Linked DNA regions of Allochromatium vinosum DSM 180. Each later gene encodes a partner of the first gene's protein in a complex. Links are inferred from orthologs where the notes say so. Each region holds a gene or a part of one and is shown in the gene's direction. Other genes may lie near its edges.

The links.
Region 2: the proteins of accA (region 1) and accD are in contact, whole or in part, in a solved structure (PDB 8UXZ), measured with the Escherichia coli proteins. The link is inferred for Allochromatium vinosum DSM 180 from one-to-one orthologs.

Annotation. Positions count from the first base shown.
Region 1 is NC_013851.1:802,852-814,409, forward strand. What follows is about bases 4,998-7,913. They hold accA (acetyl-CoA carboxylase carboxyl transferase subunit alpha), read left to right. Parts: upstream 4,998-5,933; coding sequence 5,934-6,893; downstream 6,894-7,913. Other genes in these bases: ALVIN_RS03435 (metal-dependent hydrolase), read left to right, coding at 4,998-5,758; tilS (tRNA lysidine(34) synthetase TilS), read left to right, coding at 6,927-7,913. Also shown: ALVIN_RS03410 (TonB-dependent receptor plug domain-containing protein), read left to right, coding at 1-1,163; ALVIN_RS16930 (YfiR/HmsC family protein), read right to left, coding at 1,160-2,161; ALVIN_RS03420 (non-heme iron oxygenase ferredoxin subunit), read right to left, coding at 2,442-2,759; ALVIN_RS03425 (anthranilate phosphoribosyltransferase), read right to left, coding at 2,759-3,868; ALVIN_RS03430 (carbon-nitrogen hydrolase), read right to left, coding at 3,944-4,834; more of ALVIN_RS03435, read left to right, coding at 4,970-4,997; more of tilS, read left to right, coding at 7,914-8,360; ALVIN_RS16490 (response regulator), read left to right, coding at 8,357-10,546; trxA (thioredoxin), read right to left, coding at 10,586-11,449. UniProt on the Escherichia coli protein: Component of the acetyl coenzyme A carboxylase (ACC) complex. First, biotin carboxylase catalyzes the carboxylation of biotin on its carrier protein (BCCP) and then the CO(2) group is transferred by the carboxyltransferase to acetyl-CoA to form malonyl-CoA.
Region 2 is NC_013851.1:1,857,881-1,867,770, reverse strand. What follows is about bases 7,127-9,890. They hold accD (acetyl-CoA carboxylase, carboxyltransferase subunit beta), read left to right. Parts: upstream 7,127-7,943; coding sequence 7,944-8,837; downstream 8,838-9,890. Other genes in these bases: folC (bifunctional tetrahydrofolate synthase/dihydrofolate synthase), read left to right, coding at 8,840-9,890; trpA (tryptophan synthase subunit alpha), read left to right, coding at 7,127-7,838. Outside these bases: asd (aspartate-semialdehyde dehydrogenase), read left to right, coding at 133-1,248; ALVIN_RS07950 (FimV/HubP family polar landmark protein), read left to right, coding at 1,310-4,249; tRNA pseudouridine(38-40) synthase TruA, read left to right, coding at 4,331-5,137; ALVIN_RS07940 (phosphoribosylanthranilate isomerase), read left to right, coding at 5,154-5,813; trpB (tryptophan synthase subunit beta), read left to right, coding at 5,782-7,032; more of trpA, read left to right, coding at 7,029-7,126.

The DNA of each region.
Region 1 (11,558 bases):
CACTCAGCGCCGAGCTCAGGCTCACCTGGTCGGAGTACATCGGCAACTGGGCCGTGGATGTACTGCCCTCGGGCGTGGCCTACCCGCTGGGATCGCGGAACATCTATCCCGACGGCGTCTTCATCGAGGACTATGTGCGCATCGGCCGCCAGGAGGCCGAACTCGATCTCGACTGGCACGGCTGGAGCGGGCATCGCTGGCAGTTGAGCCTCTCGGCGGCCGAGGCGCGCATCGACGAAGCCTGGTGGGCCTTCAACGGCGATGCCGAGACCCTGGAACCACTCCCGAGCGTGCGTCGCTACAGTGGCGACCAGAACTACCTCGACGAAGGGGCGCGCCGCTCGATCCACAGCATCGCCGTTCAGGATCAGTTCCACCTCCTGGAGCCATTGGCGGTGACGGCCGGTCTGCGCTATGACAACTACAGCGACGTCGGTGAGAACCTCTCGCCACGCCTAGGCGCCGTCTGGACGCTCAGTGACAAACACCTCGTCAAGGCGCAATATGCCGAGGCCTTCTTTCCGCCAACCCTGTATCAGGTCTACGGCAACTCCGAAAGTCGCGTGCGCGACAGCTTCACACTCGATCCCGAGACCGTGTCCACCACGGAACTCGGATACATTTTCCGGCATGGAACCCGTGTCGCGCGCGCCACGCTCTATCACTCCAGGGTCAGAGATCTGATCGTCCTCGAGAACAACCGCTATCAGAACCGCGGTCGGGTGCGCCTTCAGGGCTTCGAGGCGGAATGGGAACAGCGCCTGAGTCCAGCCTGGAAACTGACGGCCAACCTCAGTTACAGCGACACCCTGGACGAGGAGACGGGCGATGCGCTGACCGGCGCGGCCGATTGGCTGGGCAACCTCAGTCTGCTCTATCGCCCGCGTCCCGACATCCTGCTGAGCGGCCACTGGCGTGCCGTCGGCGACCGTCATCGCGCGGCCGACGATCCGCGTCGCGGCCGGCTCCCCGGCTATCAGGATCTGTCACTGACGCTGAACTGGTTCGACTTCGGCACCCCCGGCCTCACCCTGCGCGCAGGCGTCGACAATCTCCTGGGGCAGCAGATCAAATCGCCCGCCGCGGCCTACACCTACGCGGAAGATTATCTGCGGCTGGATGAGCGCATCTGGTGGATACAGCTCTCCTACGAATGGCGTTAGCGCGTCCTCGATTCCGGGACTAGGGTTGCCAGACGCAGCAGCTTGGAGCTGATCTGGATACCGGCGCGCGCGGCCGTCTCGCGATTGATCATGGGGTGCAGTCGCCCGTTCTCGCGCACCAGCGACACCATGCCACCTGCCTGTACCAGATCCTGCGTATCGCCGACGGTGAGCACGGGCGCTTCCCGGACCTCGGCGAGCACCCTGGACATGGACTCAGCCACCCGATGATCGAGATAGAGCACATGACAGCGGCGCCACGGCGTTTGCTCCTGGACGCTGGCGAGCTGCAATGGCCGGCCCGCAGCCCGTTCACCGGCCAGGGTCCGTTGCAGACTGGCGGACAGCTCCGGGTTGCCGAGCACACAGTAGCGCAGCGGCGCGGACGCCGAGTCGAACGCCGAGGCCGGCCACTGGATGAAGAAGGCGAAGTTGAGCAGAAAGTTCGCGCGCCGGTCGATCTCGTCGAAGGACTCATAGTGGCGCGCCTCGGCGAGGAAATAGGGCTTGAACCGGACGCCGGCGCGCTCGGCCTGGGTCAGGTTGACGATGGGCAGGATACGATCGGTCACATGCAGACCGACCACGGCGCCATCCTCGACGGCGCCGTCGAACGGCGAAAAGACGAGCGTGCGTTGACGCTCCGACCAGGCGCGCAGACGATTGGGGGCCAGACCGACACTGGCGATGAAGATACCGCCCGGACGCGGGCCGGTATAGGCGTCCAGGTCCGCCGCCGAGAGCACCTCGACCCGCAATCCATGACCGCGGACCTTCGCGGCCGTCTCGAAATGGGCCGCGACCTGGAGCGCCGGATTCCGGGGGCCTTCGTAGGCCACCAGCACCAGCAGCCGGCCGTCCGGGCCGAGCGCGCTCTCGAACGCTTCCAGCGCGCCGATACTGACGGGGAAGAGCTTCAGCCCCAGCCGCATCCGCTGCTCGTCCTCGTGCCACAGGGTTTGGGGATTGCCGAATGCGTTCAGGGGGACGAGCAACACCGGGACACAGAGGGCGAGACACAGGAGTACGCCGCGAACGAGGCTGAGGCTGAATTCACTCCGAGTCGATACGGCGTGTCCTGTCGCTGTCATCGGTGTCGAATGGCCGATCCGGTCTCGGTCCAGCCCTCTCCTCATGCAGCCTGTATCCCCTGTTGTTTGACATCCTCCCGTCCTGAAGAACGGGGCTCCCAGCGCACCTGCCGCGCGATCCTAGAGCCTATCCAGGGCACAGACTACCGCATTCCGGGGCAGATACGCGACGTTCGCTGGAAGAGGGTCAAGCGGTCGGATCGATCCACACCCGGCCGTCCATCACCTTGACTGGAAAGACCCGGATCGGGCAGTCGGCCGGTTCGTCGAGCGGCTCGCCGGTTTCCAGGCTGAAGCGGCTGCCGTGCAGCGAGCACTTGATCCGGTCGCCATCGAGACAGCCGAAGGAGAGCGGATAGTCCTCGTGGCTGCAATTGTCCTCGACGGCATGATAGCGCCCGGCGACGTGCGCGAGAATGACAGCTCTCCCGGCGACACTGACCTTGATGAACTTGCCCTCCGCAATGTCGCCGCAGGCGGCGACGACGACGAAGTGGTCCGACATCAGCGTACCCTCCGTGCCGCCCGGCCCGAATCCAGCACGTCGCGGACGCGATCGGCGGCCACTTCCAGCGAGCGCGCACGTCCCAGATGCCAGAGGATGAGCGCGCCGGTGCAGACCAGGCTGTCATAGGTCGGCCCCTTGGCCCCGTCGAGCGCCGCCAGTCCGGCCTCAGCCGCCGCCTGAGCGGTGGCCTCCACATCCACCGCCACCGCGATCTCATCGCCCGGCCGGGTGGTCTGGGGCAGATCCTCGGGCAGGGGCACCGAGCGCACCGTCTGTTCGATGCCGAGCGCGGTCGGGTCGATCTCGAAGGACTGTTCCTCGGAATGGTGCTGATAGCTGAAACAGACGCCCTGCTGACGCAGCGAGGGGATGACGCCGCCCTCGACGCCGCGAATCAGCAACGCCGAATCAAACCCGGCATGACGCGCGAGCATGGCATAGATGCGCGGATAGGGCTTGTGGACATAGCCGGTGACGAGATGGGTGTGCCGGCGTCCGTGGATGGGGCGCGCCAGCACCTCAGTCGTCGTGATGACCTGACGCTTGACGATGGTCGAGCGCAGGTCGACCAAATGGTGCAGCGGGGCGCAGAAGGCGCGCTGGTCGACATAGCTCCAGCCGAGTTCGGGGTCGGCGAGGCGCTCGGCGGCCTCGACCGGGGTCAGATCGACCGGCGCCCCAGCGGCCTCCAGTACATGCCGATGGGTGACGCCGAACTTGGGTCCGACGGCGTGCGCGCCATGGCTGATGCTCGTCACGCTGCACTCGGCCAGCACCGGCATCAGGAAGGGCGCGGCCGGCAGACAGCGGTTGTAGCCGTCATAGGGATCGGCGATGTCGACCACCTCGTCGACCCCGGCGACCACGTGCCCCGTGGCCTCACGGATGGCGTCCAGCACACCCTTCATCTCGTCGTCGGTCTCGCGCTTCATGCGCAGCGCGATCAGGAAGATGCCGGCCTGGACCGGATCGACCGCGTTGTCGAGGATGGCGCGCATTCCGGCGCGCGCCTCGTCGAGCGAAATGTCCTTGGAGAGTTCGGGGCCGGTGGCGATGCGCTGGATGATCGAGCGCATCAGGAGCTTGGGATCATCGGTCTGGGTCATGGCTGTCCTCGGGGATGTCGGTTGTCGTCGTTGGTTCACTCAAAGCAAACCATATGGCGAATCCGGGCGGCATTCTCAATCACGGAAGCGCCGCGCCAGATCGCCATAGGCTTCGATGCGCCGGTCACGCAGAAAGGGCCAGAGCCGGCGCACCGGCTCGGTGCGTGCCAGATCGACCTCGGCGACCAGCAGCTTGGGCGCCTGATCGTCGGCCTGGGCGAGGATCTCGCCCTGCGGGCCGCAGACGAAGGAGCTGCCCCAGAAGCGCGTGCCCGGCGCGGCCCCGCTCGGGTCCGGCTCATAGCCGACGCGGTTGCAGGCAGCCAGGCTCAGGCCATTGGCGATCGCCTGTCCGCGCTGGACGGTGATCCAGGACTGGATCTGACGCTGCTGCTCCTCGGGCGTGTCGTTGGGATTGGAGCCGATGGTGCTCGGTGCGAGCAGGATCTGGGCGCCGCCGAGCGCCATGGCGCGCGCGGCCTCTGGAAACCACTGATCCCAGCCCATGAGCACGCCCAGCCGTCCCACGGCGGTGTCGATCGGATTGAAGCCCAGATCGCCCGGTGTGAAATAGAATTTCTCGTAGCCGCCGGGCACGTCCGGAATGTGCATCTTGCGATAGATCCCGGCCAGCGCGCCGTCGGTGTCCAGGACCACGGCGGTGCTGTGATAGAGACCGGGGGCGCGCTGCTCGAACAGCGAGCCGACGATCACCAGTTCCAGCTCGCGCGCCAGCGCGCTCAGACGCTCGGTGGTCGGACCCGGGATGGACTCGGCCAGATCGAACAGATCCGGGTTCTCGGTCTGGCAGAAATAAGGGCCGTTGTGCAGCTCCTGGAGCAGCACCAGATCGCAGCCACGGATCGAGGCGGCGCGGATGGCCGCCTCGCAGTCCTCCAGATTGGCGGCAGTACTGCCTTGATCGGATTGCTGGACGAGCGCGAGTGTCAGTGACGAGCGGGGCATGGGGCTGAGACTCCAAAATGTTTTGCTTCGGGGCGAAGCCTTGTTTATAACATCGCGCTCGTCATTCGGTGACAGGCAGGGCGGACGCAAGGCTGAGGTTGGCCGGGGCGCGACGTTTGCATGGGGCGCGATAACATGGCCAATTTCCAGACTCATCTCAATGTCGGCATCCTCGTCAGTGCTGCCGCCGCGCTCTCGCTGCACATGGGCGGTCTGGTCGCGCGCTCCGAGACCCCGGCGCTGTTCGTGCTCGGCGTGGCCGGCAGTCTGCTGCCGGACATCGATTCGGATCGGTCCAAGCCGATCGGCCTGCTGTTCAACGTCCTGGGCGCCTCGCTGGCCTTTGCCGTCACGCTGCCGCTGACGGCGCGTCTTCTGCCGCTGGAGCTGGTGGCGCTCTGGATCGGCGTCTTTCTGGGCGTGCGCTATGGCCTGCTCAAGCTCTTCACCCGCTTTACGGTCCATCGCGGTGTCTGGCACTCCTGGCTGGCGATCGCCGCCGTGTCGCTGGCGGCGACCAATCTCGCCTACTGGTTGTGGGAGCACTCACCCGAGGGCGCCTGGATCGCCGGCCTGATGGTCGGGATCGGCTATCTGACCCATCTGACGCTCGACGAGTTTTCGAGCGTCGACCTCTTCAATTCCAGGATCAAGCGTTCCTTCGGCACTGCACTCAAGCCGGCGAGCCTGAAATACCCGTGCAGCAGCCTGGGCATGGCGGCGATGGTCGTCGCCCTGGCCTGGTTCGCGCCTCCGGCCGATGGTCTGATGCAGCGGCTCGACGTCGATCCACAGCACACCCTGGCGGTTCTGGAGACGCAGCTTCGCGATGGGGTGCACTGGGTGGCCGATTCCGTGCGCGACTGGTGGACGCAGCTCAGCCGGTCGCTTCAGGCCGGACTGCCTCCGGAGTCGCGTGGCTGAGCGGCGCGTACCGGGATCGACCAGCGGCGGTGAGTCCGCGATGACGTCGGGCGCTGTACTCAGAGGCCGGGGTGCGCTAGATTAACGACCCTTTGCCTCGCGGCACTCGGTCGCGGGCCGACGACGCTAACACCAGCCTCCAGCAGGCGCGATTCAGACAAACGATCTCGGGGCCATGGATCTCAATTTTCTCGATTTTGAACAACCCATCGCTGAACTCGAGGCGAAGATCGAAGAGCTTCGGCTGGTGGGGCACGACAATGCACTCAACATCCAGGAGGAGATCGAGCGGTTGCAGTCCAAGTGTCGGACGCTGACCGAGTCGATCTTCACCTCGCTCACGCCCTGGCAGATCTCGCAGCTGTCGCGTCATCCGCAGCGTCCCTATCTGCTCGACTATGTGCGGCGGATCTTCGACGAATTCCACGAGCTGCACGGCGATCGCGCCTTTGCCGACGATCACGCCATCGTCGGCGGACTGGCCCGGCTCGATGGGCGTCCGGTGATGGCCATCGGGCATCAGAAGGGGCGCGACACCAAGGAAAAGATCCTGCGCAACTTCGGCATGCCGCGTCCCGAGGGCTATCGCAAGGCGCTGCGGTTGATGGAGACGGCCGAACGCTTCCGGATGCCGATCCTGACCTTCATCGACACGCCGGGCGCCTATCCGGGCGTCGGCGCCGAGGAGCGCGGCCAGAGCGAGGCCATCGCGCGCAATCTGCGCGAGATGTCGCGTCTGCGCACGCCCATCCTCAGCACCGTGGTCGGGGAGGGCGGTTCGGGCGGCGCGCTGGCCATCGGCGTGGGCGACTGGCTCGGCATGTTGCAGTTCAGCACCTATTCGGTGATCTCGCCCGAGGGTTGTGCCTCGATCCTGTGGAAGAGCGCCGACAAGGCGCAGCTGGCCGCCGAGGCCATGGCCATCACCTCCGACAAGCTGATGGAACAGGGGTTGGTCGACGAGATCATCGAGGAACCGCTGGGCGGTGCGCACCGCAACCCGGATGCCATGGCCAGGACGCTGAAACAGGCGCTACTGGCGCGTCTGGAGACGCTGGACAAGATCGACATGGATGCACTGATCGCAGCGCGTTACAAGCGTCTGATGGGCTTCGGGCGCTTCAAGGAGGCCTGACCCAGGCGACCTGATCCGGCTGGCCGCGCTGGTGTGACGAGTCCGTTCTCGCCCGAAGCGCTGCTGGAACGCCTCGTTCCCCTGGGGGCGGTCCGGCGCTACTGGATCGCCTACAGCGGGGGGCTGGATTCCAGCGTCCTGCTCGCGGCGGCCGCCGTCATCCGCGCGCGGCTGCCAGGCGAAGATTCATCCGGGAGGCTCAGGGCCGTGCATGTCGATCACGGACTGCAAACGGCCTCGGCCGACTGGGCCAGACACTGTGCCGCGCGTTGCGCCGCGCTGCGCCTCCCGCTATCCATCGAACGTCCGACCTCGACTCCCGGCCCCGGCGAGAGCCTGGAAGCCTGGGCGCGCGAGGCGCGTTACGCGATCTTTCGTCGTCTGCTCGCGCCGGGCGACCTTCTGCTCACCGCCCAGCATCGCGACGATCAGGCCGAGACCCTGCTGCTGGCGCTGCTGCGCGGCAGCGGCCCCCATGGATTGGCCGCCATGCCGGTCGTCGCGCCGCTCGGTGCCGGACGGCTCGTCAGACCCCTGCTCGACTTCGGCCGCCAGTCGCTCGCCGACTATGCGTGCCGCCAGGGTCTCGACTGGCTCCAAGACCCCAGCAACGATCACACCGCGTTCGATCGCAACTATCTGCGCCACCGCGTGCTGCCGCTCCTGCGCGCGCGCTGGCCGTCGGCGTCGGCGACCCTGGCGCGCAGTGCGCGCCATTGCGCCGAGGCGGCCGAACTGGTCGACCAGTATGCCGAGCGAGCGCTCGCCGAGGTGCGCGGTGTCCAGCCAGGCGCGCTCTCACTGGCCGCGCTCGGGCGTCTCGATCGGCCATTGCGCAAGGCCGTGGTCCGGCACTGGCTGGTCCAACGTGGTTTCAGACCGCCGGACACCCGGCATCTCGACCGTCTGCTCGACGAGCTGCCGGCCGCCCGTGCCGATGCCAATCCAGTCGTTGTCTGGGAGGGGTGCCAGGTGCGGCGTTATCGTGGCGCGCTGCTGGCTTTGCGTCCGCTGCCGCCACCGCCATCGAGCGGGACGCGTCTCATCTGGCGTATCAGCGGAGAGCATGGTGTCCTGGAGCTGCCGGATGGATTCGGGCGGCTGGAGTGGCGCCGATACCCTGACTCGGACACGTTGCCGTCAGCCAAGGCGGCGAAGGTGATCGAGCTTCAGGTTCGCTTCGGTCATGTCGGTCATGTCTGCCGTGCTGGAGCGAACCGGCCGCACCGAACTTTGAAAAATCTGTTCCAGGAATCGGGTGTCCCGGCCTGGCTCCGAGGTCATGTGCCCCTGATATTCCGGGACGAACGGCTCATCGCGGTCGCCGGGGTGGCGGCGTGTCATGGTCAGTGCGACGATACGGGACTAAGCTTTCAACTTCTGTGGTCCGGATTTGCCTGGGAGTCCGACTGGTCGTGGCTCGGTCGCCTTCTGGAGTGCAAACGGGATAAGAGTATTCATCCATGAGCGTTCTGGCTGGATTGATCCACAATGCCACGCTGCTGCTGGCGCTGGTGGCGGCCTACAGCCTCTTCATCGCCCGCTTTCCGCGCGAGCGTCTGGCCGTCCGGCTCTTCAATGGCCTGGTCTTCGGCCTTGTCGCCCTGATCGGCATGCTCTATCCCCTGACCCTGATGCCCGAGCTGATCTTCGACGGGCGCACCGTGGTCGTGGGACTGGCCGGGCTGTTCGGCGGGGCGCCGACCGCCGCCGTAGCCGCCGTGATCGCGGCGGCCTATCGGGTCTGGATGGGTGGTCCCGGTGTCTACATGGGCGTCGGCACCATCCTCACCGCCGCCGTGCTCGGCAGTCTGTTCCATGCCCTGCGCCGAGCCGGGCGCGTGCGGATCGACGTCTGGACACTGGCGCTCTTCGGGTTGCTGGTCCATGTTCTGGCCCTGGCCTGGATACCGCTGCTGCCCAGCGACTGGCGCCAGAATGTTCTGGAACAGATCGCCGTTCCCTATCTCACCGTGTTGCCGCTGCTCATGGTCGTGCTCGGTCTGTTGCTCCAGTCCCAAGAGCAGCGCGTCGACGGCGAGCGGGCGCTGGCGCATGAGCGAGCCTTTCTCGCGACCCTGGTCCGGACCATCCCGGATCTCGTCTGGCTCAAGGATCCCAAGGGCGTCTATCTGGCCTGCAATCAGCGTTTCGAACGCTTTTTTGGGGTCACGCAAACCGAGATCATCGGACGCACGGATCGGGATTTCCTGCCTGAACACGAGGCGGATTTCTTCCGCCAATACGATCTCAAGGCAATCGAGGCCGGTGGTCCCTGTACCAACGAAGAGACCATCACCTTCGCCGACGATGGCCATCAGGAGCGTCTGGAGACCATCAAGACGCCCATGTATGACGATAGCGGGCGCCTCGTCGGCGTGCTTGGTATTGCGCGCGACATCACGGCACTGCGCCAGGCCGAGACCGAACTGCAACGGCGTCGGGATCATCTGGAGGCGCTGGTCGAGGCGCGCACGGCTGAACTCGCCGCCGCCCGCGACGCCGCCGAGGCGGCCAATCGGGCCAAGAGCGAGTTCCTGGCCAACATGAGCCACGAGATCCGCACCCCGCTCAATGCCATCAGCGGCATGGCGCATCTGATACGTCAAGCCGGTCTCGCGCCCGATCAGACCGCGCGGCTCGACAAGCTGGAAGCGGCCAGCACGCATCTGTTGAATCTGATCAATGCCATTCTCGAGTTCTCCAAGATCGAGGCCGGTAAGCTCACGCTCGAATCCGCGCCACTCCAGGTCGAGCGGCTGGTCGAACGGGTCGTGGCGATGCTGCACGAGCGTGCCGCCGCCAAGGGGCTGGAGTTTGTCAGCGAGGTCGGCGTCCTGCCGCCCTATCTGCTCGGCGATGCCACATGCTTGCAGCAGGCACTCATCAATTATGCCGCCAACGCCATCAAATTCACCCGCCAGGGCCGGATCACACTCCGGGTTGCGCTGGTCGAGGAGGATGCGGGTAGCGTCCTGCTGCGCTTCGAGGTCGAAGACACCGGGACCGGGATCGAGCCTGAGGTGCTGCCGCGCCTGTTCACCGCCTTCGAGCAGGGCGACAACTCCATCACCCGCCAGCATGGCGGCACGGGGCTGGGGCTGGCGATCACCCAGCGGCTGGCGCGGCTCATGGGTGGTGAGGCCGGCGCCGACAGCACGCCGGGCGTCGGCAGTCGTTTCTGGTTCAGCGCCCGTCTGACCAAGGGCGAATCGGCCGAGCCGGAAGCGCCGGTCTCCGAAAACGCTGGAACGCGACTCCGACGCGACCAGGCCGGTCGTCGCGTCCTGCTGGTCGAGGACGAGCCGATCAACCAGGAGATCGCCCGCGAGATGCTCAAAGACGTGGGGCTGTGCGTGGACACGGCCGATGACGGTCGCGAGGCGGTGCGCCTGAGCGCCGAGCGCGATTATGCTCTGATCCTGATGGACATGCAGATGCCGAACATGGATGGACTGGAGGCTACCCGCTGCATCCGTCAGACCCCCCGTGGCGCCCGGATACCGATCGTCGCCATGACCGCCAATGTCTTCGCCGAGGATCGGGAACATTGCCTGGAGGCGGGCATGGATGACTTTCTCGCCAAGCCCGTGATGCCCGAGACGCTCTATGGCGTGGTGGAGCGTTGGCTGTCGGCGGTGCCTGAGGCGTAGAGCCGGTATGGGATGTCTGGGCCGCCGTTCCCGAGACGATCAATACAACGCCGTCATCATCTTGGCCCGATAGCGCGCGACCAGATCGTTGCCGCCGCCGAGCAAGTCGAACACGGCCAGCATCCCCTTGCGACCGGCATCCTCGCCATAGGCGCGATCGCGTTTCATGAGTTCGAGCAGATGTTCGAGCGCGCGCTCGTAATCACCGCGCAGGACGCGATGAGCCGCGATCTGGTAGCGTGCCTCGCTGTCGCGCGGATCGGCGTCGAGACGCGCGTTCAGTTCGGTCTCGCCCGGCGCGCCCTCGATGGCGGCGGCGAAGTTCAATTGACCGCGCAACGCGGCGACCTCGGGATCGCTGACGAATTCGAGCGGCAGACCGTCGATCGCCTCCAGTGCTTTGGCGATCTCGCCTGAGCTGGCCAGGAGCCTGACTTCGATCAGCGGCAGACGCTTGTTGTCCGGATCCTCGGCGCGCGCCCGGTCGATCAGCGCCCGCGCGCCTGCCGGATCACCGCCCGCCATGGCGGCTTCGGCCTGCTGGAGCAGTCCATCGGAAGCACGCGGCAGATGACGGTCGAGGAATTCACGTACCTGCGGTTCGGGCAGCGCACCCATGAATTGGTCCACGACCTGGCCGTTGCGGAAGAGCTGCACCGTCGGCAGGCTGCGGATACCGAACTGGGCGGCGAGCGCCTGCTCGGCCTCGGTGTCGACCTTGGCCAGGAGGAAGCGTCCGCCGTACTGTTCGGCCAGTTTGGCCAGCATCGGCATCAGCATCCGGCAGGGTGCGCACCAGTCGGCCCAGAAGTCGACCAGCACGGGGCGCTCATAGGAACCCTCGATGACGACGGCGTGAAAATTGGCGGCGGTGACGGTGACGACGTGCGGTGAATGGCTCATAAGGATTCTTGGAATTTGGGATTCGGTAGCGGATCTTGAGAGCGCGCGCTCCGGCTCGCCCTGGTTCAGGGTGACTGGCATGAAACGCGCATACGAGTACTCAACATAG
Region 2 (9,890 bases), 1.1 Mb from region 1 along the record:
CGTCAAGCCTCCAGGGATGGATTCACGGCGTCCCCCCGACAGCCGTCACCCGATCCGCGCCCCAAGGTTACGTTCGTGCGCAACGAATACAGTTCGAATAACGCTTTAAAAGTTTTGGCGAGGCATTAAGAGATGAAGCGGGTTGGTTTCGTCGGTTGGCGCGGCATGGTGGGCTCGGTCCTGATGGAGCGAATGCGCGCCGAGAACGACTTCGCGCGCCTCGCGGAGCCGGTCTTCTTCACCACCTCCCAGGTCGGCCAGCCCGGCCCGGACGTCGGTCAGGGCGCCTCGCCCCTGCTCGACGCCGAGTCGCTCGACGCCCTGCGCGAAATGGATGCGATCGTCACCTGTCAGGGCGGCGACTACACCAAGTCGATCCATCCGCGCCTGCGTGCCAGCGGCTGGAACGGCTACTGGATCGATGCGGCCTCGTCACTGCGCATGGAGCCCGACGCCACCATCATCCTCGATCCGGTCAACCGCCCGGTGATCGATGCGGCCCTGGACTCCGGCAAGCGCGACTTCATCGGCGGCAACTGCACCGTGAGCCTGATGCTGATGGCCATCGGCGGACTGTTCCGCGAGGGTCTGGTCGAGTGGGTCAGCGCCATGACCTATCAGGCCGCCTCGGGCGCGGGCGCCAAGAACATGCGCGAACTGCTGGCCCAGATGGGCGCGCTGCACGGCTCGGTCGAATCGCTGCTGGCCGATCCGGCCTCGGCGATCCTCGATATCGACCGGCGCGTGACCGAGACTCTGCGCGATCCCGGATTCCCCACCGAAAGCTTCGGCGTTCCGCTCGCCGGCAGCCTCATTCCCTGGATCGACACCCAGCTCGACAACGGCCAGAGTCGTGAAGAGTGGAAAGGACAGGCCGAGACGAATAGAATCCTTGGCCGGACCGACCAACCGATCCCGGTCGATGGACTCTGTGTGCGTGTCGGCGCCATGCGCTGCCACAGCCAGGGTCTGACCATCAAGCTCAACCGCGACATCGCCCTGAGCGAGATCGAGTCACTGATCGCAAGCGCCAACGATTGGGTGCGCGTGGTGCCGAACGATCGAGCCGTCACGATGCGTGACTTGTCGCCCGCCGCCGTGACCGGTTCGCTCCATGTCCCGGTCGGGCGCTTGAGAACGATGAATATGGGGAGCCGCTACCTGTCGGCCTTCACCGTCGGCGATCAGTTGCTCTGGGGCGCGGCCGAACCTCTGCGTCGCATGCTGATGATCCTGCTGGATCGCTGATATTGGGTGTCGGGCGCGGCTCATTGGAGATATTTCGCTGCCTGGAGCACGAGGGGGGAGGATGACTCGCAAGCTGATGTTGGCGTCCGCCATCGCCGCGGCCTTGACCGGCCATCCAGCCCTCGCGTTGGAACTGGGTGCCTTGCGCACCGACTCCGCGCTCAATCAACCCTTCCAGGGCGAGATTGATCTCGGTGACATCGGTCCGGGTGAAATCGATGCTCTGCGTGTATCCCTCGCCTCGTCCGAGACCTTCGAGAAGGCCGGGATCGAGCGCTATTACTATCTGACTCAGCTACGCTTCACGCCTGAAGCGACAGCCGACGGTCGTGTGCGCGTGCGCGTCTCCAGTCGGGAGCCGGTACGCGAACCCTATCTGGATTTTCTCGTCGAGGCCGTTTGGCCGACGGGGCGTCTGGTCAAGGGCTATACCGTCCTGCTCGATCCGCCGACGCAAACCGAGCGGCGTGCACCCAATATCCAGTCCGCACGGGTCCGAACGGCGGTCAGTGGTCTGGATTCCGGTCTGCCTCCCGTGGCGAGCGGCTCGGGAACCTATATCCCGGCTCCAGGCGAAGGCTTTCCGCTCTATATCGGTCCGGTGGGCGGCGGCGAGGGACTCTGGGCGCTGGCGCGTCGACATGCCACGGCCGGCGCCACCGATGCCCAGACGGCTATGGCGCTCTACCGCTGCAATCAGGGTGCCTTCATCCGAGGCGACATCAATCGTCTGATCGCCGGCAAGACACTGGTCGTTCCATCACGTGCCGAACTCTTCGCGCTGGATGCCGAGGAGGCCAGACGTGAACTCCAGGCGGCCATGAACGGCCGTCCCGCACGGCGTTCACCGATCACCGATGTCTCACCCGAGACGCTCTCGCGCCTGCGTCTGGTGGGGGCGACGCCCGGGACCGGCGCTCCGGTCGCCTCCACACCTCCGCCCGGTGCGGCACCGACCGCCGGAGCCGGTGGCGAGCAGTCGCCGGACGTCTTGCTGGCCATCGAGACGAGCGAGACGGCACGGCAGGAAACGATCGAACTGCGCAACCGGATCAAAGAGCTGGAGACTCAGCTCGCCGACATTCAATCCTTGCTGCAAGTTCGAAACGCCGAACTGGCGCGCGCCCAAGCGGTCGAGTCTCAGACGGCCGCTACCCCGACGGACCTGAGAGAGGGCGAGTCAGCGCCTGGAGCCGGCCTCGAACTGGAGCCGATCGCATCTCCCGATACGCTGGCTCAGAACGCGGTCGGTGTGCCCGAGCCGGTGCCCGGCGAGCTATCCTCGCCGGCTGAAACCGAACCCCTGGACCTCCAGTCGATCCTTGCGGAAGAGGCGTCGCAGGCAGGCGGGGCGGAACTGGAAGCCGGGCCTGAATCCGCCGCCGAATCCGAGTCGACGGAACCGAGTTCGCCCATCGGCCTGGTCCCGATCCCGACGCCAACGCCGGTCACGCCCGAGACACCGGCAACGACCACAGCCCCTGACGGCGGCACGCCCGTTGAATCCGCACCCAAGCCGAGGGCGATCAAGACGCCCGCGCCGGCCACCGCGCCCGAGCCACAGCCCGAGTCGCCCTCGACCTGGCATGCGCTGCTGTTGCCGCTGGCCGGACTTGCGGGTGTGACGGCACTCGGGATCCTGCTCTTCTCGTTGTTGACGGCGCGCCGCCGTCGACAGGAGCAGGACGCTGAAGATTTCTCAGAGGACGACATCGAGTCGGAGCTCGTACTCGATCGCCCGTCCGAACTGGAGGGCGAGCCGGGGCCGAGAGCGACGTCACGCGCTGCCGAGGCCGTATCACTAGACAAGGGCAGGCCGGCGCATCGATCTCCCGTCGAGCCGGCTTCGGCCCCCGTCAGGCCGGACCTCGACGACACCGACGAGCCGTCCATGTCCGGTCTCACCGATTTCGATGCCGAGACCGACGAGGCCGACGTGCTCTCCGAGGCCGACATCTATATCGCCTATGGCCGTCATCGCGAAGCCTGTGATCTCCTGAGCAAGGAACTCAGACGCTATCCGCAGCGACTCGACATCAAATACAAGCTGGCCGAGGCGCTCGCAGCCGCCGGCGATGCCGAGGCTTTGCGGGATCTGCTCGACGACATCCGCGCGGCGGGCGGAGACAGCGAGGAGCCGGCCCAGTGGGAGCGGATGCAGCGTCTGCTGCATGAACTCGCACCGAACGCGGCTCCGGCGACGCCCTCATTGACCCCCACGGCCGTGGCAGCCGCCAGTGCCGGTCTGGCCGGTGCGGCGGCGGCCTCAGCGTTACGCGAATCCATTGCCGTGCCGGAGCTGGAGTCTGTGGTCGACTTGGGGCCGGAATCCGGATCAGAGGAAGACCTGCTGCTCGATCTGGGGGATTCCGGGCCGCTCGAATTCGAGGAGATGACGGGGTCCAAGCCGGCCGTGGATTCGCTGGAGCTGGAACTCGATTCCGGGGCTGCGGTTCCGGACGTCGAAGAGATCGAACAAGCGATCGAGGGCGGCGATATCGATTCGATCCTGCCTGTCCCCGAGGATTCCGTGGGGCTGGATCTCGATCTGGGTTTCCCCGACGTGACGCCCAAGTCCGCCGAGCGAGCCTCGGCGGCTGCCGGACTCCAAGCCGGCGACGGGATACCGGATCTGGACGTGCCGTCGCTCGACGACCTGGATCTGTCGATCGACGACCTCGACCATCTGGACGAGTCACCGGAGCCGCCGATCCTGTCCGGCGGACCCGAACCGTCCGACAAGACCGATGCGTCGCTGGACGCCCTGGATTCCGGTCTGTCACAGGAGCAGGAGAGCGTGCCCTCGGATCTGCTGTCCTCGCAATGGCAGATCGACTCCGGCATCTGGGACGAGACCGCCACCAAGCTGGATCTGGCGCGCGCCTATGTGGAGATGGACGACAAGGAGGCCGCACGCGAGATCCTGGAGGAAGTCATGGCCGAAGGGCGTGAGGAGCAGCGCCGTGAGGCGCGTGCCATGCTGGAGCGACTAGGCGGATGAGGCGTGCATGCTCGTGACCCCGTTTGATGGTTTGACCTTCGTTCAGGCGGCCGCTGACGGCCCGGCCTGGGTGCCGACACCTTGAGGTCGGGGCGCATCGCCTTGGGTGTCGAGTACGACGGCACCCACTTCCACGGCTGGCAGACGCAATCCGGAGTACGGACCGTGCAGTCCGAGCTGGAAGCGGCCGTCTCGCGGGTCGCGAATCATCCCGTGATCGTGCACTGTGCCGGACGAACCGATGCCGGTGTCCATGCGCTCGAACAGGTGGTGCATTTCGAGACTACGGCCACGCGCAGCGAGCGGTCCTGGGTGCTGGGTGCCAATGTCAATCTGCCGCCCGATGTCGGCGTGCGCTGGGCGCATCCGGTCGATGACGGCTTTCATGCGCGCTTCAGTGCTCAGGCCCGGCACTACCGCTATCAGATCCTGGCGCGGCGCACCCGCTCGCCGATCCAGCGCGATCGTGCCGTCTGGGTGCATGAGGCGCTGGATCTGGAACGGATGCGCATCGCCGCCGTCGCGCTGGTCGGCGAGCACGACTTTTCGAGCTTCCGCGCGGTGGCCTGTCAGGCCAAGAGTCCGATCCGGCGCGTGCTCTATCTGGATCTCAGCGAGCGCGAGGGGCTGATCACGCTGGCGATCGGCGCCAATGGCTTCCTGCATCACATGGTGCGCAACATCGCCGGGGTGCTGATGGCCATCGGGCGCGGCGAGGCGTCGGTCGACTGGACGCGCGAGCTGCTGGAGGTCCGCGACCGGCGACTCGGCGGCGTGACAGCCCAGCCGCAGGGACTCTATTTCGTCCGCGCCGACTATCCGGCCGAGTTCGGACTGCCACAGAGTGAGCGTGCCGATCCGCTCCAGCGTTTGAAGAATTCGATTTGAGGCGATCGAGGCACCGTTGAAGCAAAACCACATCCCGAGAACACGGGTCAAGATCTGCGGTTTGACGCGGGTCTCGGACATCGCCGCCGTCGTGGCGGCCGGAGCCGATGCGGTCGGCTTCGTCTTCCATCCGGCCAGTCCGCGCGCGGTCACGCCCGAGCAGGCGGCTGGGCTGTGTCGGGCGCTGCCGCCCTTCGTCACCGCCGTCGGGCTGTTCGTCGATGCCTCAGCTGAGACCATCGACGCGACCCTGGAGCAGGCGCCGTTGGATCTGATCCAGTTCCACGGCAACGAGTCGCCTGAGTTCTGTTCGGGTTTCGGACGGCGCTGGATCAAGGCGTTGCGGATGCGTCCGGGGATCGACTTGGCCGCCGAGCGCGAACGTTTCGCCGGGGCCGATGGTCTGTTGCTCGATGCCTATGAGCCTGGACGCGCCGGCGGAACCGGCCAGTGCTTCGACTGGGCGCGCATCCCGCCCGACATCGCTCCCGAGATCCTGCTCGCAGGAGGATTGACCCCGGAGAACGTGGCCGAGGCCATCGAACGGGTGCGACCCTATGGGGTCGATGTCAGCGGCGGGGTCGAAGCCGCCAGGGGTCTCAAGGATCCGGAACTGATTTTCGCGTTTATGCAAGGGGTAAGAGATGGCGATCAACGCCGACACCAGCCAGGCTGAGCGCCTGGATCCAGGCCGCGCGGCGGCCTATGACCTGCCGGATGCGGCGGGACACTTCGGTCCCTATGGCGGGCTGTTCGTGCCCGAGACGCTGATGCATCCGCTGGAAGAGCTGCGGCTGGCCTATGAGCGCTGCAAGGCCGATCCCGAGTTCCAGTCCGAGATGGACGCCGATCTGCGCGACTACGTCGGTCGGCCTTCGCCGCTCTATCACGCCGAGCGCTGGAGCCGTGAGCTGGGCGGGGCGCAGATCTATCTCAAGCGCGAGGATCTCAACCACACGGGCGCGCACAAGGTCAACAACACCATCGGTCAGGCGCTACTGGCCAAGCGCATGGGCAAGACGCGCATCATCGCCGAGACCGGCGCCGGTCAGCATGGCGTGGCGAGCGCCACGGTCGCCGCGCGGCTGGGGCTGGAATGCGTGGTCTACATGGGCGAGGTCGACGTCGCGCGTCAGGAGGCCAATGTCTACCGGATGCGGCTGCTCGGCGCCAGGGTCGTGCCTGTGACGTCCGGTTCGCGCACCCTCAAGGATGCGATGAACGAAGCCATGCGTGACTGGGTGACGAACATCGACGACACCTTCTACATCATCGGCACCGTCGCCGGGCCGCATCCCTATCCGATGATGGTGCGCGACTTCCAGACCGTGATCGGTCGCGAGGCGCGCGCCCAGATGCTGGAACGCACCGGACGCCTGCCCGATGCGCTGGTGGCCTGTGTCGGCGGCGGCTCGAACGCCCTCGGTCTGTTCCATCCCTTCATCGCGGACACGGACGTGGCGATCTATGGAGTCGAAGCAGGCGGGGAGGGCGTCGAGACCGGCCGGCACGCCGCCCCCCTGTGCGCCGGACGTCCCGGCGTGCTGCACGGCAACCGCACCTATCTGATGGAAGACGACAACGGCCAGATCATCGAGACCCACTCGATCTCGGCCGGACTCGACTATCCGGGCGTCGGTCCCGAACATGCGTGGCTCAAGGACAGCGGGCGTGCTCAGTACGCTGCCGTCACGGATGACGAGGCGCTCGCCGCCTTCCATCATCTCACGCGCACCGAGGGCATCATCCCGGCGCTCGAATCGAGCCATGCGCTCGCCTATGCACACAAGCTCGCGCCGACCCTGCGTCCCGACCAGAGCATCCTGGTCAATCTCTCCGGTCGCGGAGACAAGGACATGCACACGGTCGCGCGTCACGACGGGTTGGTCCTATGAGCCGCATCGCACAGCGTTTCGAACAACTGAAGGCGCAGGGTCGTACCGCGCTGGTTCCCTTCGTCACCGCCGGCGATCCGGGACCGGCGACCACGGTGCCGCTGATGCACGCCATGGTCGCGGCCGGCGCCGACATCATCGAACTGGGCGTGCCCTTCTCCGATCCCATGGCCGATGGTCCGGTGATCCAGCGCGCCACCGAACGGGCGCTGGCTCAGGGTGTGCGGCTGGCCGACGTGCTGGAGATGGTGCGTGCGTTCCGCGAGCGCGACGACGAGACGCCCGTGGTGCTCATGGGCTATCTCAATCCAATCGAGATCATGGGCTATGCCGCGTTCGCCGAGCGGGCGCAGGCCGCCGGGGTCGATGGTGCACTGATCGTCGATGTGCCGCCCGAAGAGGGGCATGAGCTGGTCGGGACGCTCAAGGAACAGGGGCTGGATCTGGTCTATCTGCTCGCGCCGACCTCGACCGATGATCGAATCAAGCGTATCGGTGGCGTGGCCTCGGGCTTCGTCTATTACGTCTCGGTCAAGGGCGTGACCGGCGCGGCGAATCTCGACACGGCGGATGTGGCCGAGCATCTGGCGCGTATCCGGTCGGCGGTCGCGCTTCCGGTCGGGGTCGGCTTCGGCATCCGCGATGCCGAGACCGCCGCGCGCGTGGCCGAGGTCGCCGATGCCGTGATCGTCGGCAGCGCCATCGTCGGGCGGATCGAAGCACTCGCCGAGACGCCCGAGCGCATCCCCGAGACGGTCGCGGCCTTCCTGGCCGAGCTGCGCACGGCGATCGACGGCGCGCGCTGATCGGCGACCCACACTGCAACCAACGTCCAGAGCACACCAACGACGATGGAAGAATCCACCAAATCCAAGGTTCAGGCCCAGGCCACCGCCACCGTGAAGCAGGCCATGGACCGGGGCAAGAGCTGGTTCGAGAAGCTCATCCCCGACCGCATCCGTATCGATGCCAACACCAAGCGTGCCGTGCCCGAGGGCGTCTGGGCCAAGTGTCCGGGCTGTAGCGCCATCCTCTATCGCGCCGAGCTGGAGCGCAATCTGGAGGTCTGTCCCAAGTGCGGGCATCACAACCGTCTGAGCGCGCGCCGTCGGCTGGAAGCCTTTCTCGATGCCGATTGTCGCGAGGAGATCGGCGCCGATCTCGAATCGCTCGATCCGCTCAAGTTCAAGGATCTGAAGAAATACAAGGACCGGCTCGCCGCCGCTCAGAAGCAGTCCTCCGAGAAGGAGGCGCTGATCGTGATGCGCGGTCGGCTCAAGGACGCGCCCATCGTGGCGGCGGCCTTCGAGTTCGGGTTCATGGGCGGGTCGATGGGGTCGGTGGTCGGCGAGCGCTTCGTGCGCGGTGTCGAGGCGGCGATCGAGCATGAGGCGCCCTATGTCTGCTTCTCGGCCAGCGGCGGGGCGCGGATGCAGGAGAGCCTGTTCTCGCTGATGCAGATGGCCAAGACCAGCGCGGCACTCGCCCGGATGCGTGAGCGCTCGCTGCCCTTCATCTCGGTGATGACCGATCCGACCATGGGCGGCGTCTCGGCGAGTCTGGCGATGCTGGGCGACATCAATGTCGCCGAACCCAATGCGCTGATCGGCTTCGCCGGGCCGCGCGTCATCGAACAGACGGTGCGCGAGCAGTTGCCCGAAGGCTTCCAGCGCAGTGAGTTCCTGCTGGACAAGGGCGCGCTCGACATGATCATCGACCGGCGCGATCTGCGCGAACGGTTGGCCGATCTGCTGGCGCTGCTGATGCACCGTCCGCGCTATTGCCGGACCGTGGTGCCGGTCTGAGTATGACGCTGACAACGGACATGGCGCGTTTCGCGACGCTCGACGACTGGCTGGACTGGCAGTCGAGTCTGCATCCGAGCCGGATGGATCTGGGGCTGGAGCGGGTCGGGGCGGTGTGGGCACGGCTGGCGCCGGAGCGCGGGCGTCTGCCCTGTCCGGTGATCACGGTCGGCGGCACCAACGGCAAGGGTTCGACGGTGGCCATGATCGAGTCGATGGCGCTCGCGGCCGGCTATCGATGCGGCGTCTATACCTCGCCGCATCTGTGCCGCTACAACGAGCGGGTGCGGCTCGATGGCGTGCCGGTCGCGGATGAGGCGCTGTGCGACTCCTTCGAGCGTATCGACCGGGCGCGCGAGGGGATCTCGCTGACCTATTTCGAGTTCGGCACGCTCGCCGCGCTCGACATCTTCGCCCGTGCCCGGCCGGATCTGGTGGTGCTGGAGGTCGGACTCGGCGGGCGGCTCGATGCGGTCAACCTGATCGACTCCGATGTGTCCGTCGTGACCAGCATCGGTCTGGATCACACCGACTGGCTCGGCGACAGCCTGGAGTCGATCGCGCGCGAGAAGGCCGGGATCTTCCGCCCTGGACGTCCGGCGATCATCGGTCAGCGCGACGCACCCGAGACACTGCGCGCGGAAGCCGCGCGAATCGGCGCGCTGGCGCTCCAGCTCGGGCGCGAACTCGACCATGCACGCACGACCGAGGGCTGGATCTGGACCGGGCCGGATGGACAGCGACTGGCGCTTCCGATCCCAGCACTGCGTGGTTCTTTCCAACTCGACAATGCCACCGCCGCCATTGCGGCTGTGCAGGCACTGCGCGAACGGCTCCCGGTTCCGGTCAATGCCATCCGCGCCGGTTTGCAGCGGGCACGTCTTCCCGGACGCTTCCAGGTCATGCCGGGCGCCGTCACCTGGATTCTGGACGTGGCTCACAATGGCGAGGCGGCCGAGGCACTGGCCGCCAATCTGCGCGATTTCGCCTGTCCCGGACGCTTGCGTGCCGTGCTCGCGGTGCTGGCCGACAAGAACCCTGAACGTCTGGTTA